3 regions of the Novosphingobium sp. LASN5T genome follow, and region 2 is predicted to be linked to each of the others. Evidence: riboswitches for the same ligand, from Rfam matches in the RefSeq annotation. Region 2 holds a riboswitch; each other region holds the start of a gene.

Region 1 (6,107 bases), on a different contig from region 2:
ATCTCGTCCGCCTGCACCAGCCCGAGATGGCGCTCGGGAAAGGCGATCCCGGCATCGCGGGGCAGGGCGCCCAGCCACTGCACGCCGCCGCGCAGGCTTTGGCCGAGCATGGCGGCGTGACGCTCTCCCGCAACGCGGTTGGCCAGCGCCGCGATCACCCGCACGTCGTCGCGGTAGGAGGCAAGCCCATGGACCAGCGCGCCGAAGCTCTGCGCCGTGGCGCTGCCGTCCACCACCGCCAGCACCGGCAGGCCGAAGCGGGCGGCCAGATCGGCGGCGGACGGATCGCCGTCGAACAGGCCCATCACCCCTTCGACGAGGATGAGATCGGCCTCGCGCGCGGCATCGGCTAGCAGGCGGCGGCATCCGGCCTCGCCCACCATGAACAGGTCGAGCTGATAGACCGGCGCGCCGCTCGCCCGTTCGAGGATCATCGGATCGAGGAAGTCCGGGCCGCACTTGAATACGCGAACCTTGCGCCCGGCCTGGCGGTGACGGCGGGCCAGCGCCGCCGTCACCAGCGTCTTGCCTTGCCCGGATGCCGGCGCGCTGACCAGCAGGGCCGGGCACCGCGCCGCCTTCACCGGTCGATCCCTTCCTGCGCGCGCACGCCGTCGCGGAAGGCGTGCTTCACGTCGCGGATCGCGCTGACGGTGTCGGCGGCGGCGATCAGCGCCTCGTCGGCGGCGCGGCCGGTGATGACGACGTGCTGCATCGCCGGTCGCGCTTCCAGCGCGGGAATGATCTCGTCGAGCGCGAGATAGCGATAGGTGACGAGGTAGGTCAGCTCGTCCAGCACCACGAGGCTGATCGCCGGATCGGCCAGCGCGGCCCTGGCCTTTTCCCAGCCGGCGCGCGCGGCGGCGATATCGCGCTGGCGGTCCTGCGTTTCCCAGGTGAAGCCTTCGCCGCACTTTTCCCAGATCACGTCGGGATGGCGCGAGAAGAAGGCGCGCTCGCCCACGTTCTCGGCCCCCTTGATGAACTGGAACACGGCCGCCTTGCGACCGTATCCCAGCGTGCGCGCGACCATGCCGAAGGCGCTGGAGGACTTTCCCTTGCCGTTGCCCGTCAGCACCAGCAGCAGGCCCTTGTCGCGCGTGGCGGCGGCGATTTTGGCGTCGACCACCGCCTTGTGCCGGCGGGTGCGCTCGCGGTGCGCGTTGTCTTCGGACCCGCTCACCGGCGCTCGCTTTCGCGCAGCTCGGGCCGGATCAGGAACAGCAGCGAGAACGCGGCGGCGGCCAGGCCGCTCCAACCGAGCGTCGCCCACAGCGTCGACGGGAAATAGCGCCCGATGCGGGGCAGGAAGCCCGCGAGTGTCGGATCGGCGAAGCGGCCGCCGAGGAAGTAGAAACCGCCGCTCGAAAGCAGTTCGGACGCGAACGTGGCGCAGATCAGCAGCACGGCCATGATCGGCAGGGCGGCCAGGCTTTCGCCCAGCCGGGCCTGCGCGTACCGTCCGGCCAGCCACATCACGCCATAGGCGGGCACCAGCATCCCGTAGGCGGGCGTAAAGCAGAAGGCCGACTGGCCGAACCAGCCGATCACCACCACGTCGATGGCATAGCCCAGCAGGAACAGCGCGCCGAACGCGGCCGCGCGGCGGACGAAGAAGCCGAGCACGAAGAAGCTGGCCAGGCTGGTATCGGGCAGGTGGATGACCTGGCTCAGCGAATGGCTGCGCGTGATGAGCATGACGAGGGCGAGAAGCCCGAAGACGGACAGTTCGAACCGGGTATTACGGACCATGAGGGGTCTCCTGAACGGGTTGGATTTCGCGTTGTGGCCGCGCACGCGACCATCGGCTGCGGCGCGGGGGCCTTTGCGATGCGCGGGCGGGCGCGGAACCGAAAGCTCGGGGCCGGGGCGCACGCCTGCTGCGGTTGTCGTGGATGTCAGACGCAGTTCATCACAGGCCCCCTTCGGCAACAAACGCACTTATGTCGTCCGCCAAGGGAGAAGCCCTCGTCCGCCCGGTGCATCCCGCCCGCGCGAAGGAACGACGATAGCGGGCCGGTTTCCTGACTTCCCGGATCATCGCGCCTGTCGCCGCCTTCTCAGGGCCGGAACCCCAATGGCATGATGGCGATGCGCTCACCGGTCACAGTTGCGGGAGCAGTGCCGGATTCGGCGGATTTCCGCCGGCCGGACTTCCCGATTAAGCCCTTTCGGGCACCCGTTACGCCGCCGGTGATAAGCGAACCGGTGCGCTGCCGCAAGCATTCGCGCTTGCGGCAGCGCCGGCGCGAAGCTATCCGCCGCTCTGCGACAGGTTCCCCGGAAGGGGATCAAAAGGGAACGGGGTGCGAAACCCCGGCTGCCCCTGCAACTGTAAGCGGCGAGCCGACCGGCCATCACGCCATTGGGACTTCACCGTCCTGAGAAGGCGGCCGGACCGGCATTGACCCGTGAGCCAGGAGACCTGCCTGACGCGGTCGTTCTTCGTTCGGGCAGGGTGCACCGGACGTTCGAGGTTCCCGCGCCAAAGGCGGGACGATCCCTCGCGCAACGACAGCCACTGCCTGCCGGGAAGACCGTGCGGGAAGCGTCGTCTCGTGCCCTCCGGCCACCTCGCCGGGGCGTCGCGCGGCGGGCGTTTTCCTTGCGGTCCGAGCGGCAGGTCATCGCCGTTCGTATCCAGGGAACCGCACCATGCGCCTGACCCGTTGTTCCGTTGTTTCTGCCCTTTCCCTTTCGCTGGGCCTTCCCGTGGCCGCCCATGCTGCCCCTTACCCCGAAGATCCGGCCCCTGACGCCGTTCCCGACACCTCCATCGTCGTCACCGCGCTGCGCACGCCGGTCGCGCAGGATCGCGTCTCCTCCACCGTCACCGTGCTGGACGAGGCGGCCATCCGCCAGGCGCAGCCGCTGGCCGTGACCGATCTTCTGGTCCGCACGCCGGGCATCAGCCTGTCGCGCAACGGCGGTTACGGCGCCGCCACGTCGCTGCGCATCCGTGGCGCGGACGCTGGCCAGTCGGTGATGGTGATCGACGGGATGCGCCTGTCCGATCCTTCCGCCACGTCCGGCGGCTATGCTTTCGCCAACCTGCTGGTCGATGACATCGAACGCATCGAGATCCTGCGCGGTCCGCAATCGATCCTGTGGGGCAGCGACGCGATCGGCGGCGTCATCAACGTGACCACGCGCCGGGCGGAAAAGCCGCTGGAAGGCGGCCTGGCGGTCGAGGCGGGCACGCACGATACGGTGAACGCGCAAGCCGGCGTCGGCGGCACGGGCACGCTGGTCGACTGGCGGCTGTCCGCCTCGACCTTCTCCACCGACGGCATTTCGGCGCGCAGCAACGGCACCGAGCCCGACGGATACCGCCGCACCTCCGCCAGTGGCACAGCCACGGTCAAGCTGACGCCGAACCTGTCGCTGGACCTGCGCGGTTACTGGGCCGACGCGCGCAACGATTTCGACAGCACGGCGGGCGATTCGCTCATCTATGGCCGGACGAAGGAATGGTCGGGCTATGCGGGGCTCAATCTGGCGCTGCTCAATGGCCGTTTCACCAACCGGCTGGCGGCGATGCAGACCGAGACGGACCGCGAGAACTACGACCCCGCCCGCGCGATCCGTCCGCTGAACTTCGATGCCCACGGCCGCGTCCGCCGCTTCGAGTACCAGGGATCGCTGCGCCTTTCCGACGCGGTGCAGGCGGTGTTCGGCGCCGAGCGCGAGGAACAGCGGATGACCACGGCCTCGCCGGGCAACAACACCGCGCCCTACACACTGGTGCCCCAGACCGCTTCGACTGACAGCCTCTATGGCGAGCTGCGCGCGACGCCGCTTGCCGGGCTGACGCTCAACGGCGGCGTGCGCTACGATCACCAGTCGCGCTTCGGTGGCAACACGGTGTTCAGCGCCGGCGGGGTCTATACACCCAACGCGGGCAGGACGGTGCTGCGCGCCAGCTATGACGACGGGTTCAAGGCTCCGTCGCTCTACCAGCTGTTCAGCCTCTACGGCAACGCGGACCTCCGGCCCGAAAGGGCGAGGGGCTGGTCGGCCGGCTTCGAGCAGACGCTGGGCAGCGTGCTGCACGGTTCCGCGGCATGGTTCGAGCGCGACACCGACAACCTGATCGACTTCGCCTATTGCCCCACCAGCGGCGCGCTGCCCGCGTCCTGCTACGTGCCCAGCACCACCACGACGCGCTTCGGCTATTACGCCAATGTCCGCAAGGCGCACGCGCGGGGCATCGAACTGAGCGGGGATGCGCGGATCGGCGTGCTGTTCGCGCAAGCCAACTACAGCTGGATCTCCGCGCAGGACCGGTCGCCCGGCGGCGCCGACTTCGGCCGCCAGCTTGCCCGCGTGCCGCGCCATCTCGCCGATATCGAAGGCGGGATCGAGCTGCCGCAAGGGGTGAAGGCCAGCGTGGCCGCGCGCTACGCCGGCGCAACGTTCGACCGCGCGGGCAGCCGCGCGACCCTGCCCGACTACTGGCTGGTCGACCTGCGCGTGCAGTGGCGCGTGGCTGGTGGGCTGACGGTCCATGGCCGCATCGAAAACCTGGCCGACCGGCACTACGAGACCGCCAGCGGTTACGGCAGCCTGGGCCGGACGGTCTACATCGGCCTGCGGAGCCGGTTCTGATGCTGCGCGCGGTTGCAGCGGGGCCGGCAGTGGTGGTCTGCTCCACCTGCCGCCTGTCCGCCGACCGGCGCGAGGACGAAGGCGGGCGGCGCGGTGGCGCGCTGCTCGCCGAGGCCTTGCGGCAGGTTCAGGCACAGGAACCGGCCCTTGCCGGCGTGGCGGTGCAGGAAATGGCCTGCCTGTTCGCCTGCCAGCGCCATTGCACGGTCCATATCCGCGCGCCCGGCCGGATTGGCTACGTGCTGGGCGGCTTCACGCCCGACGAGGCGGCGGCCCGCGCGATCCTGAGCTATGCCGCGCGCCACGCCGAAAGCAGGGAAGGCGTGGTGCCCTATGCCGAATGGCCGGAAGGCGTGAAGGGGCACTTCATCACGCGCACGCCGCCTGAAGGCCATGTCTGCCCATGATTGTCTGCCCATGATCCGCTTCCAAGATGCGGCAGCGTTCGGCGCCGCGCTCGACGCCTTGCCGCGGCCCGACGATGCCGCGCTGGCCGCGGCGCGCGCGCGGCAGGCGGTGCTGACCAAGCCGGCGGGATCGCTGGGGCGGCTGGAGGAGATCGCGCTGTTCATGGCGGGTTGGCAGGGGCGCGAACGGCCGGTGCTCGATCGGGTGCGGGCGACCGTGTTCGCCGGCAACCACGGCGTGGCCGCGCGCGGCGTCAGCGCCTTTCCCGTGGACGTGACCGCGCAGATGGTCGCGAATTTCCAGGCCGGCGGCGCGGCGATCAACGCGCTGGCGCGGGCGTGCGGCGCGGCGCTGTCCGTGGTCGCGCTCGATCTTGACAGCCCGACCGGCGACATCGCCAGCGCGGCGGCGATGAGCGAGGCGGAATGCCTCGCCGCGCTCAATGCCGGGGCGCAAAGCGTGGCGGCGGATACCGATCTTCTTTTCGTGGGCGAAATGGGGATCGCCAACACCACGCCCGCCGCCGCGCTGTGCGCGCAGGCTTTCGGTGGCGATGCGGTGGACTGGTGCGGGCGCGGCAGCGGCGTCGACGCCGCCGGCATCGCGCGCAAGGTCGCGGCCGTCGAAAGCGCGCTGGCGTTGCATGGTGCGCAGAGCGTTACCCCGTTCGAGGCGTTGCGACGGCTTGGTGGGCGCGAAATCGCGGCCATGGCCGGCGCGATACTGGCCGCCCGGCGGCTGCGCGTGCCGGTGCTGCTTGACGGGTTCATCTGTTGCGCGGCGATTGCTCCGCTGGTCGCCACACAGCCCGCATTTACCGATCATTGCCTTGCCGCGCATTGCTCGGCCGAACAGGCGCATACGCGGCTGCTCGGGCACTTCGGGCTGGAGCCGCTGCTGCGCCTCGATCTGCGGCTGGGCGAGGGATCGGGCGCGGCGGTCGCGGTGCCACTGGTGCGCGCCGCCCTTGCCGCCCACAACGGCATGGCGACCTTTGCCGAAGCGGCGGTGGCGCAGGCCCTATGAAAGCCGTGACGCTTCACCTGCTGCGGCACGGTCCGCCGCTGCGGCCCGGCCTGCTGCTGGGGCAC
Region 2 (6,107 bases):
CGCAAGAAATGCGCGGGCAGCCGTTCGATCGACACCAACATTCCCGACGGCGTCGTATCTGTTTTCGGTGCCAAGGCTCACAGCCAGACTGTCAGCGATTTCCCAATGTTTTTGTGCGGACAGCCCGAGGACCCAACGCCGGTCGAACTGCTTGATCTGCGCGCTTGTGCTATCCGGATCGGTGTAAGTGGGGTTCGAGAACATCGACCAGTCATAAAACTGGGCATAGACATTGGCGCGCCATGTCGGTTGCTTGACCGCGATGTTAGCCACCAGGCGCGTCGTCTCACCCCGCGCGGAAGGATCTGGAGAGCAGAACACATCCGCACACAACGCCGTGCCGATAATGCGCTCGGGGATTTGCTCGGTTGGGTGCCATGTCGCCCGGTAGGCATGGAGAGATGCCTCCAATGTGCCCGCACCGGTCGGCATCCTATATTTCGCGAACCCCGAGTAGTGGCGCAGACGTTCAGGTTCCTGCCACGGTCCGTCATAGGTCTTGGCCTGGGCGACAAGCGTGAGGTCTCCAGCACCCAGGTCGTGCAATGTTCCGCCCGCAGCGACGCTGCGCCAACCATATGATCCAGCCTCGGCCGATGCCCATGGCCGGTCATAACCCTTGATGGTCGTCATATAGGCTGCTCCCGCCAGAGCGAAATCACCGCCATCGGCGCGGTAGGGCCCTTTACGAAAATCCTCCCGGCCCACGATCTCCGGAATGAGCCCGTTGAGGTCGAGATAGCCATGACCATGTCCGTGGGTACGAAAGTTCATCTGCACATCATCGATATAAGTACTGAAGTCAGACCCATGGTCGAGGTTGAAACCGCGCAGGAAATACTGGTTGGCTTTGCCGCTCCCCGAATGCTGGGCTGCAACCAGCCCCGGCACCGCTTCCAGCAGTTCGGCCACGCGGAGAAGAGGCCGCACGAGGAGATCGGCCCCTCCGACGCTTCCTTCGCTCGCTGATTTGGCAGTGCCGATCATGGCCTCACCGCGACCGAAAACCACAATGTCGTTGCCTGCCACGACTGCATCCGCGCTTGTTTGCGATCCCTTTTCAGAGGTTTCGGCAAAGGCCGGTGTTCCGATACAGATCAGCGGAAGTGCGCTGCTGGTAGTAATGGTCTTGATCACGAAATAGTCCCCCGGCGTCTTGCGACGTGGCCGGGGCATACCCGCGCGAACGGGCGACACGCGCGGCGACCGGACGCCATGGGTGGCCGACGCACGTCTCCGATGCGACCCCAGCCGCTCGTTCGTCGCTCAGACGGAGTTCACCGTGCCGCAGCCATCCTCTGGACCAAGGCAAGAGCGACCAGACGCCGGCAGGTCTCCTGGCTCACGGGTCACAGCTTGATGCACGCCTTCCCAGACCTCGCATGATTTAGCGTCCGGCCCAGTGGCTGCCCCTTCAAATGAGGAGCGATGTACATCGCGCTATCCGCTTACAGTTGCAGAGACAGCCACGGATTTGGAAGCAAGCTTCCGCACCGCATTCCCGATTAAGCCCCTTGCGGGGGGCACCGGCGCGATCAATGAAAGCCGGAATGATCCGGTTCTCGATCCCTCGTCTAACTGAAGTGATCGGAAAAGCCAATAACGCTTGGAGTAGGGATTGAATCAACGATTACTGCATCCCGCGCCACCATTGCCATTGGCACGGCCAGAGCGCACCAACCGCGCGCACTCGATTTGAATGGCGGGTTTTCACTGAACCTATCGTTGGCCATCGGACTCCTGTACGACCGGAAGTGGTCGCTAGCCGTCTATGCGCCGTGATGGAAAGTGCCGCCCCGATAGCGGCCGTTCGCGGCACTCAAGACCCTCCCTGATACCTAGCCTCTGTTCACCTGGTATACCGTCCCATGCTTTCAAGGTCATCGACGCGCGCGCCTTGCTGACCCCGGTGGAGTTGGCCGCACGCAGCGTGGAAATGTCAGATCCGCACGGAATTGAGTCAGCCCCCCTTTTGCACGCCGGTCCACAATCGAGGATACCGCGCCCCGTCCTTGATCGGGCCAGGGCATTGCCCGAACGATGGTGCAGCAGGCGCGTCAGGCAGGCGGGGAACGCCAGGGCGCCGAAGCGATGCGCAGGGCGGCCTCGCAGCCCGCCTTGGCCAGCCGGGCGGCAATCTCCGGGTCGGTCTCGATGCGCATGAGTTGCAAGGTGCCGAGCATGGCCCCGAAAACAACGCTGGCCCGCTCGCTACGCTCGTCGGCATCGCCACCCGCGGGCAGGTTCTCCGCGATCAGGCGCACCAACCCGAGGTTCCGGGGGGTTAGGCGGTGGCGCGTCGCCTCGCTTTCCCGGGCGATTTCGGGGCCAAGCGCGGAGATGGCGCAGCCCAGCCCCATATGGTCACGATGGATCGGGCGCAGATACCTCCGCACGATCGTCTCGAGCTTCTTGTCATCCGGGCAATCGGCAACGGCTTTCTCGAAGTAGGCATGCGTCGACGCGCTGGCATATTCCAGCGTCTCGGCAACCAGATCCGCCCGCGATCCGAAATGGGAGTAGAAACCGCCATGGGTGAGGCCGGCGTCGGCCATCAGCGGGCGTACACCCACCGCCGCGATCCCTTCGCGGCGGAATCGCTCGGCGGCGTGTTTGAGGATCGCCTCGCGCGTCGCGCGCTTATGGTCCTCGCTGTATTTTGCCACGTTTACGCCACCTTCCTGAAATTCTAGCCGCCCTTATAGCGTTCGGCGACTTGCCCGCTGAGCACTTCCTTGAAGAACGCCTGGCGCGAGGTTTCGATTGCGTCCCAGATCGCGGGCGAGCCAAGGCTGGGGATGGTCACTTTCTCGCCCTGTTCCAGCCCGCTGAGCGCGGCATCGACAAGCTCTTCGGCGGAAAGGTAGGCGGTGTCGGGGAAGACGGAATCGCTGAGACCCTGCGACGTGAAAAACTCGGTGCGGATCGGCCCCGGCAGGATGGCCTGGATGCGGATGTCGCTATTGGCGTATTCCATTTGCAGGGACCGCGTGAAGTTCAGCACGAAGGCTTTCGAGCCGCTGTAGGACGCCCCTCCTGCGGAAGGGCCAAAGGCGATGACCGAGGCGATGTTCACGAGCGTGCCGGTACCCGCCTTGCGGAACCCCGCAAGCGCGGCGATGGACAGGCGGGTGAGCGCGATGACGTTGAGGCGGATCAGCGCTTCCTGCGCGTCGGCTCCGGTGGTGGCCGTGGGGCCAAGGCCGCCCGCGCCGGCGTTGTTCACCAGCATGGCCACGGGCTCCTCTTCGAGGCGGCGTTCGAGCCGGGCGAGATCGGCCGGATCGGCGAGATCCCCTATCCAGCGTTGGACGCTGATGCCGAATTCGGCTTCCAGCCTTGCGCCAAGGTCGGCGAGGCGATCGGCGCGGCGCGCCACCAGCAGCAGGTCATAGCCCTGCGCGGCAAGCCGCTGGGCGTAAACGGCGCCGATGCCCGATGAGGCTCCGGTGATGACGGCGGTCTTCCTGTCGGACATGGGCGTGCTCCGTCAGTCGTGCGTGCGCGGGGAAGGGCGGTTTTCGGCGCGCCACCTTTTTTCGTCTTCGGTATCGGCGCGCGGCGGAAAATAGCCGTTGATGGACCAGTAGTCGAACGGCGTCTCGTCGATGTGGAACTCCCAGTCGAAGCCCCGGTCCTCGACATAGGGTTTGAGCAGCGTGTTGACGCGATCGATGAAACGGCGGCTGATCTCGATGCTGGGGAAAGAGCGCGCGATGTGTTCCATGACGATCCGCACGAACCGGTCGGCGGGCTTGCCGGCCACGTAGAAATTGCGGGCGTCAATCGGCTGGAACACGATCCCCACGTAAAAGCGCGGCATGACAGTGCCGTAAAGGTCGGTGATCTTCTCCGCAAGCTCGGCCTTGTCGCTGTCCGAATAGGCATCGGCGGGATGATAGATTGTCCAGAGCGGCATGGGTCTCTCCTGTCAGGCACCATTGGATTACACTTGTCATGATAAGGTTGCCGGATTACATGTCAATTGTAATGTTAAATGGAGCGGTCGATGGAAGCGCTGAATGAAACGGGTCGGAAAGTGTCTGGAGCCGTCGGGCGCCGAGCGGTGCTAGGCCTGGGTGGTGCTGCGATCGTGGCCGCCGGCGCCGTGTTACCATCGGCCGCCCTCGCGCGATCCGCGGGCATGCGCCACGGGGATGCGCCGACACGTTTCGTCGAGGCCAATAGCGTGCGCTATGCCTATCGCCGCTTTGGTGCCGCGCAGGGTGTGCCGCTGGTCTTTCTGCAGCATTTTACCGGTGGGCTCGACCATTGGGATCCGGCGGTGACCGACGGATTGGGGCGCGGCCGCCCGGTAATCCTGTTCGACAACGCCGGTGTGGGCCTTTCGGGCGGCGCCGTCCCGCCGACCATCGAAGCCATGGCCGGCCACGTGGCGGCCTTTGCCGACGCGCTCGGTCTCCAGCGTTTCGATCTTCTCGGCTTCTCGATGGGCGGGATGGTCGCCCAGGCCTATGCCAAGCAACACAGCGATCGCCTGCGCCGGCTCATTCTCGTTGGCACGGGACCGCGCGGCGGCGACCCGACGCCCTACCAGGCCGACGTTGCAAAACATGCGCGCGGCAACGGCAACCTCGACGATTTCCTGTTTCTGTTTTTCGGACGGTCGGAGGCGGCGGTCGCTGCGGGCAAGGCATTCTGGGATCGCCGCCACCAGCGCACTACCAACCTCGACGCGCCGATAAGGCCGGAATCCATCGTGGCGCAAGTTGCGGCAGCGCGCGACTGGGCGTTACCGAAGGGCGAACGGTTTGCCGACCTGAAGGCGATCGCGGTGCCCACGCTCGTCGTGAACGGGTCCGAAGACGTGATGATCCCCACGATCAACAGCTTTTACCTGCAACAGCACACTCCCGGCGCCCAACTCATCCTCTATCCCGACGCGGGGCATGCCTCGCACTTCCAGTATCCCTCGCTTTTCGTGGAACACGCCGGCCTGTTTCTTGATTCTCCGCCGCCGGGCAGCTTGGCATGACGCGGTGGCAAATGGACCGGCAGCGCCTTGCGGCGCTGTGGCAGCACTTTCTGGCGTTTGGCCGCGTGACCGAAGCGATCGACATGGAGGCAGCCGAGCGCCGTCGCCGGCGGCAACCTTGGGCCTGATTTAGGCCGCGTCAGGCGCGCTTGCGCTTGCGCGTACCCTCTGGCGGCGCGGAAACGCTCGCGGCGATAAACGGAATATTGTGCGGGCGCGGTGCGCCGGGGCCGGGATAGACAAGGACCTGCCGCGGATCGAGCGGTTCGCCGCATTCGGAACAGGCCAGAACGGGATCGCATTCCGAACCGCACAGCGCATGGACGTGCACCAGCGGGCGGCCCGCCTTGTCCGAAAGATGTTCGTCCCCCCAATGCACCAGCGACATCAGGATCGGATAGAGGTCCAGCCCCTTGGGCGTGAGGCGGTATTCGTGGCGCGGCGGGTCCTGCTGATAGGCAACTTTGGTCAGGATCGAGCTGTCGGTGAGCTTCTTGAGCCGTTCGGCAAGGATGCCGCGGCTGATCCCCAGCCGTTCCTGGAAATCGTCGAACCGCCGCACCCTGAGGAAGCATTCGCGCAGGATCAGCAGCGTCCAGCGATCCCCGATTACCGACATGGTCCGGGCTAGCGAGCAGGCCTCCTCATCCAGTTCGTTCCACCGCATCTCTGTCTCCGTCCGGGTAATTTTGATTTGCTGACGCTAGGCAAGGGCGGCGTCGACGGCTTCGTATAGCCGATCCTTGCCAAAATAGATGGCGTCGCCAACAAAGAACGTTGGCGCGCCAAAGGCGCCGCGCGCGACCGCGCGGTCGGTATTGGCGATGAGGCCGCCCTTGACCTCGGGGGCCTGGCTTCGGGCCGCGATTTCTCCGGCCGGAAGGCCGGCCGCATCGAGCGCGCGGGCGAACACCTCCGGATCGTCCATCTTGAGGCCATCACGCCACATCGCGCAAAACACCGCCTCGACATAAGGCGCGAACAGGCCGAGATGCTGCGCCGCGATCGCTCCCCGCATCAGGGTGAGCGTGTTCACCGGGAAATGCGGGTTCATGCGATAGTCTGCGATGCGATGGCGGGCGCAGAAGCGATCGATTTCCAGTCGATCGTA
Region 3 (6,107 bases), on a different contig from region 2:
CGAAATCGAGCGCGAAATGCGCGGGCAGCGCGATGCGGCCGGTCAGGTCGACGCGCTGACTGCGGCCCTTGTAGCCGTACTGCGGATCGGCGCCGTAGGTGGGGTCGTAATAGTTCCGGCGCGTATCGGCGAGCGCGTAGCCGCCGTCGAGCGTAAGCGCGCTGCCGGCATAGTGGAACCCGGCGCGGCCGGAGAACTGGCGGGTCTTCTGGTATTCTGGCGTGTCGCCGAACACGGTGTAAGTCGGCGGCGGATAACCGTCGATGTCGAGCCGACTGTCGGCATAGCGCGCGACGGCGTTGAGCGAGAGATCGGGGGTGAGGTTCACGCGCCCGCGCCCGCCGATGCGCCACTGGCGGTAGCCGTCCGGCTCGGTGCCGACCGCGGCGGCGGAAACGCCATCGGTGCGCGCGTAGCCGCCGTTGAGCGAGAAGGCATAGCGATCGTTGGCCACGCCAGCCACGGCATCGGCGGAGACCGTTTCCTTCGCGCCATATTCGACGCTGGCTTCCGCGCCGTTCACTTCCTTGGTCGTCACCGCGATGACGCCGCCGATCGCGGCGCTGCCCCAGACCACGGAGTTCGAGCCGCGCAGCACGTCGATGCGGTCGATTCCGCCGGTCAACAGGTTGCCGAAATCATAGCCGCCCGAGGGCGAGGACACATCCTCCACGCGCACGCCATCGATCAGCACCAGCACCTGTTCGGCTTCGGAGCCGCGCAGGCGCACGCCGGTAAAGGTGCCGAGACCGCCGTTGCGCGAGAAGGTGAGACCGGGCACGCGCTCCAGCACGCGCGTCAGGTCCGCGCCCTGCACCTGCGCGATCTGCTCGGCGGTGATGACGGTGACGGCCTGCCCGGTCTGGTCGAGCCGGAGCTTGCTGCCCGTGGCGAGCACGGTGATCTGCGCATCGGCGGAGACGGCCGGCGCGGCAGGTTGCGCCATATCGTCCTGCGCCAACGCCGGCGCGGCGGCCAACAGGGATGCGGTAAGGAAAAACAGATATTTGCCCGGCATTCTTCAGACTCCCAGCCCATGAACGAACTGCCGTTCATGGCGGGAGGACCGCCGGGCCAACGGGCGGAACTCGCGACGCGTGCGCCCGGTACACCCCGCCCGGCCGCGGAACGACCACACACCGGCAGGTCTCCTGGCTCTCCGGGTCATCGCCCCCTGCCCGCCTTCCCGGCCGTGCGGCCAGTGGCATCGTGGACAGGGCGCTCGCCGGATACAGTTGCGGGGGCAGCTCCGGTTAGGGACCGTGCTGGTCCTTCGCGGATTCCCTCTGGGCCCGTTGCGGGCACCGGTGGCGTCGCTGCGGCGCGTAGCCCCGAACGGGGGCACGGGCAAGAGTCTTAACCGATTCACCCTATGACGCGGGTCTGTGCCGCCTTGGGACGGCGCGAACGCCGTGCGTGCGGGGTCTGCCCACGCGCGCTAGCGCAGGAGAGCAAAGGAACGCGTCCAAGACCCGATGCCGCTGGAGATCGCCTACCGTCCGTTCACCCTGCCGACCGGGGCCTTGCCCCCGGCTGCGGAGGAGAACGTGCGCGCGGGCGATGTCAGCCGCCACCGCGACGATAACCCTGCCGACGGCCTTGCGGACATGGCCGATGCCGCCCCCCTTGTGCCGCGCCCGCGCGATTTCGCCGCGCGCATCCGCCGGCGCGACATGGTCTCGGTGCGACGCCGGCTGCGGACCCCGTCGATGCTGCGCCAGCGGCTGGCCGGCGTGGCCACGATCGGCCTTTTCGCGATGGTGCTCGGCCCGGTGGGATGGGGCAGCCCCGGCGGGATCGACCGCGCCTCTGCGCAGGCCGAAGCGGGTGCGCTGCAACCGTTCGAGCAGGCGGGCAAAAGCTTTCCCGGATCGGCCTTCTACTATGTCTCGCCCGACGATACCGGGCTGATCGCGCCCAACGCCGCCGAACAGGCCTGGGCCGCGCACCGCGATGACGAGGAGGTCGCGTCCGCCGTCGAACCCGCCGGCCCCGCCGCGCGGCCGATCTTCGCGCGCGGCAGCGGCGAGGACCAGTGGCGCGCGCTGCAATGCCTGACGGCGGCGATCTATTACGAAGCCGCTTCGGAACCCGACAGCGGCCAGCGCGCGGTGGCGCAAGTGGTGCTGAACCGCGTGGCGCATCCCGCCTTCCCCAATACCGTGTGCGGCGTGGTCTATCAGGGATCGGAGCGGCCCGGCTGCCAGTTCAGCTTCGCCTGCGACGGATCGCTGGCGCGCCGGCCGATGGTGGCGTTCTGGGAGCGCGCGCGGCGCGTCGCCCGCGATGCGCTGGCGGGCTACGTCTATGCCCCGGTGGGCCTTGCCACGCATTACCACACCAGCGCGATCCACCCCTACTGGGCCGACAGCCTGGCCTTCATCGGCACGATCGGCGCGCATCGCTTCTACCGCTGGAGCGGCGGCGCGGGACGCCCGGCGGCGTTCAACGCGGTCTATGCCGGAGGCGAGCCGATCGCCGCGCCGCATCCGCGCACCTGGACGCCCGCGCCCACCGACATCGCCGACCCGGTCGCGCTCGCCCGCGCCTACGAGGACGGCCGCCTCGCCGCGCTTCAGCAGCAGGCCGCGCCGGTGCCGGCCGCGACGTCCGCCGCGTTCGGGCAAGTGCCGCTGCCCCACGCCACCGCGCCCGTCTATGCCCCGGCGATCGAGCAGCGCGGCGGCGATACGGTGTTCCGCGCGGGCAACCGGCTGCCGGGATCGCCCCCCGCCGGTTCACACCCCGCCGGCTCCAATCCGCCGGGAACGAACCTGCCCGGCTCCAACGCGATCCGGCCCGAATACCAGAACAGCGGCAAGTGGATCGCGCAGCCGCAGGGGTAGGCAGCGTGGAGGGGGTCCGCGACGGATGGTGGGGGACGAAGATTCCGGTATTCCGCCTAAACCGCGTCATTTCGGACTCGATGCGGTTGCGGACCGGAGCAGAGCGCGGCAACATCGTGTTGTTGGAGGCGGCTCATGTTCTCGTATTTTTTGTCGCGCAGGCGGCTCTCGCGTTCGTTCGAGCCGTGTGATGGGGGATTCTTATACCGCCGTAGACCTACTGCACAGGCGGTGCCCGTCACGGCGGAGGAAAGAGAGCAGATTCTACGAACCTTCAAGTCGACCTACTGGAAGTACCACGCCATCCTATGGGTATTGTTCTTTATTTTGATATTTGCAGCGGCTGGATTAGCCGTGATTTCCAGTGTTCCCGATGAGGCAGGGACTTTCATTGGATATCTCTGTGCCGTAATTTTGTTCGCTGGAATTATCTTTGTGGACCGGCGCATCCTAAGCATTGCAACCGCATCAATAAGCGCCCGCCCTCCTGTCCAACCTCGGCGTAATTGGCTGCAGCTGATTGATGCCCGTTTAGCAACAGTCCCGTGGTGGCGCCTCGCGGCAGGAGGAGCATTTTTAGTGCTGCTTGCGTGGGTTACGCGCTCAATTGCGACCGCGTCCCTTTGGGGCAGCATCGGATGGGTTTGCTACTTCGCTTTTTGCTTCGGCATGTGGATCAGAAACGTTTGGCGAAAGTGGCAATTGGCGGCGCGTGTCTAACGTCCGCTTCCCCGCCCTTCCCACCGATCAGCCGATTTTCGCGGCTACCTGATGGCGGAATTTCATTCAGGCCTTTGCGACAGACCCTAGGCTCCCGCCACCACCGCCGCCTCGCGGGCGATCACGCGGCGCAGGGCGTTGGCATAGACGTCCGGTTCCTGCGCGCCGGGGATCAGGTATTTGCCGTTGACGACCATCGCCGGCACGCCGGAGATATTCCAGTCCCACGCCTGCTGCTCGCCCGCCACGACGATCGCGGCCAGTTCCGGATCGTCGAGCGCGGCTTGCGCGCGGGCGCGGTCCAGCCCCGCGCTTTCCGCCACATCGAGCAGGACGGCATGGTCCGAAACGTTGCGGCGGTGCTGGAAATGCGCCGCGAACAGCGCCAGCTTCAGCCGCACTTCGGTTTCCGCATCGTAATCGCGCAAGGCATGGACCAGCAGCGTGTGCGCGGCGCGGGTGTTCCACATCATCGCGGGCGGCGGCGTGCCCTCGCCCGACCAGGACAGGCTGGCGCCCGCGCGTTCGGCAATGGCCAGCAATTGCGAGCGGCCTTCCGCCGCCTGCTCCTTGCTGCGCCCGTACTTGCGCATGATGTGCGCGCTCTGTTCCTCGCCTTCGGGCGGCATGTCGGGGTTCAGCTCGAAGGGATGGAAGCGGATCGTCGCCGTCACCTCGTCGCCCAGGATGGCCAGCCCCTTCTGCAGCTGGTGGTAGCCGATCACGCACCACGGGCACATCACGTCCGACCAGATGTCGATCGTCACCGGCTTCGGCGCAGCGGGCGCGGTCATCGGGCGATCCACCATTCCAGCAGGTGCCGCGCCACCGCGTGCGGCGGGGGCGCGATGAAAGGCCCTTCCTCATCCCCGTCCAGCGCCGCCCGCACTTCGGCGCGGGTGAACCAGCGCGCCTCTTCCAGTTCGGTGGTGTCGACGGTGAGCGCCGGATCGTCGGTCAGGCTGTGGCAACCGATCATCAGCGACGAGGGGAACGGCCACGGCTGGCTGGCAACATACGTCACATCGCGCACGATCACGCCCGCTTCCTCCTGCACTTCGCGCGCCACCGCACCCTCGATCGATTCGCCCGGTTCCACGAACCCGGCCAGCGCCGAGAAGCGACGCGGGGGAAAGCGCGGCTGGCGGCCCAGCAGCAGGTTGCCCTGATGCTCCACCAGCATGATCGTGACCGGATCGACGCGCGGGAAGTGCTCCGCCTTGCACGCCGCGTTCGTGCAGGAACGCTGCCAGCCGCCCTTGGCCAGCACGGTGGCATGGCCGCACCGGGCGCAGAAGCGGTGCCGGGCGTGCCAGTCCACCAGGCTGCGCGCGCCGCCATAGATCGCCAGATCCTGCGATCCCAGCATCGTCATCGCCTGCCACAGGCGCGGGTTGGGCGGCGCCACGCTGCCCACCAGCCGCGGCGCGACTTCGGCGAAGCAGCCGCGCCCGTCCTCGGTCAGGCCCAGAAACACCAGTTCGGCCTGCGGATCGGCATCGGCCAGCGTGCCCCAGTCGAGCCCGCCTTCGGGCGCGAGCAGCGGGTCCAGCCCGTCCAGCCGCAGCAGGCGCGCACGCCAGTTCATCAGGCCGGCGAGCTTTTCCGGATCGGAGCGGACATGGTCCGCCCGGTCGAGCGCGCTGCCGGCAAAGGCGATGGTGGTTCCGTTCATGCGGCTTTCTTTCCACGAAACAGGTCTGCGATCACAGCCTTGGGGAAGTCCCTTTGCACCGGATAGGCTTCGGAGGGCATGTATTGCGTATAGAGGCCCGCCCGGTTGCCCACGCGATGGTTGATGAAGGCGATCGTCCCGGCGGCGCCGGCCCAGCCATAGGTGCCGGCATCCACACCGATGCCGACGCGCCCGCCGGCGCCGAAGCCCGCACCCGCGATCATCGTGCCGTCGGTGGCGGTGCCGGCGGGAAGCAGGTTGCTGGTGCCCAGCCGCACCGCCGCCTCGCTCATCACGCGCCGCCCGCCGATCACGCCATGGCCGAGCAGCATGGTAAGGAAGCGGTCGTAATCGCGCGGCGAACTCACCAGCCCGGCACCGCCGAACGGAAACGCTGGCGGATCGAGATAGATCGAGGACGGCGCCGGATCGAGCGGCACCACGAACCCGCCGAGCACGCCGTAGTTCGAGGTCAACCGGCCGACTTCGCTTTTCGGCACCTGGAACCACGAACTGTCCATGCCCGTGGGGCCGAAGATGCGATCGTGCAGGAAGCGGTCGAACGGCTGGCCCGATACCACCTCGATCACGCGGCCCAGCAGATCGAGCGCGACCGAATAGCTCCATTGCGTGCCGGGTTCATAGACGAGCGGCAGATCGGCCAGACGGTCCGCGAACTCGGCAAGACTGCGGGGCATGTCGGCGGGCTGCTGCATGCCCGGCAACGGTAGCCGCGTGATCTGGCCGGGCACGATGCCGGCCTGTTCGTAGGCGGCCTTGATCGGTCCCTTCTGGATGATCGAATAGCCCAGCCCTGCCGTGTGGGTCAGCAGATGGCGGATCGTGATCGGCGTTTTCGCGGGCCG

Evidence for each region. A riboswitch is a leader RNA that binds a small molecule or an ion and turns the genes downstream of it on or off. The one in region 2 is predicted to bind cobalamin.
Region 1: it holds a riboswitch for cobalamin, as region 2 does, so the genes downstream of both, EH199_RS05930 (hypothetical protein) here and EH199_RS17775 (TonB-dependent receptor domain-containing protein) in region 2, are expected to answer to the same signal.
Region 3: it holds a riboswitch for cobalamin, as region 2 does, so the genes downstream of both, EH199_RS09220 (TonB-dependent siderophore receptor) here and EH199_RS17775 (TonB-dependent receptor domain-containing protein) in region 2, are expected to answer to the same signal.

The regions. Positions count from the first base shown of each region.
Region 1 covers NZ_RQSI01000005.1:141,014-147,120, reverse strand. Annotated here, with positions in the region: gene EH199_RS05940 (cobyrinate a,c-diamide synthase) at 1-584, opposite strand, end outside; gene cobO (cob(I)yrinic acid a,c-diamide adenosyltransferase) at 581-1,183, opposite strand; gene EH199_RS05930 (hypothetical protein) at 1,180-1,752, opposite strand; cobalamin riboswitch at 1,997-2,198, opposite strand; cobalamin riboswitch at 2,257-2,448, shown strand; gene EH199_RS05925 (TonB-dependent siderophore receptor) at 2,656-4,608, shown strand; gene EH199_RS05920 (DUF1636 domain-containing protein) at 4,608-5,015, shown strand; gene cobT (nicotinate-nucleotide--dimethylbenzimidazole phosphoribosyltransferase) at 5,026-6,042, shown strand; gene EH199_RS05910 (histidine phosphatase family protein) at 6,039-6,107, shown strand, end outside.
Region 2 covers NZ_RQSI01000032.1:29,992-36,098, forward strand. Annotated here, with positions in the region: gene EH199_RS17775 (TonB-dependent receptor domain-containing protein) at 1-1,176, opposite strand, end outside; cobalamin riboswitch at 1,310-1,546, opposite strand; gene EH199_RS17780 (TetR/AcrR family transcriptional regulator) at 2,058-2,666, opposite strand; gene EH199_RS17785 (SDR family oxidoreductase) at 2,690-3,478, opposite strand; gene EH199_RS17790 (tautomerase family protein) at 3,491-3,919, opposite strand; gene EH199_RS17795 (alpha/beta fold hydrolase) at 4,145-4,996, shown strand; gene EH199_RS24990 (hypothetical protein) at 4,993-5,124, shown strand; gene EH199_RS17800 (helix-turn-helix domain-containing protein) at 5,136-5,663, opposite strand; gene EH199_RS17805 (2-hydroxychromene-2-carboxylate isomerase) at 5,700-6,107, opposite strand, start outside.
Region 3 covers NZ_RQSI01000011.1:4,841-10,947, reverse strand. Annotated here, with positions in the region: gene EH199_RS09220 (TonB-dependent siderophore receptor) at 1-1,018, opposite strand, end outside; cobalamin riboswitch at 1,124-1,324, opposite strand; gene EH199_RS09215 (cell wall hydrolase) at 1,476-2,846, shown strand; gene EH199_RS09210 (hypothetical protein) at 2,982-3,566, shown strand; gene EH199_RS09205 (DsbA family oxidoreductase) at 3,653-4,360, opposite strand; gene nudC (NAD(+) diphosphatase) at 4,357-5,241, opposite strand; gene EH199_RS09195 (serine hydrolase) at 5,238-6,107, opposite strand, start outside.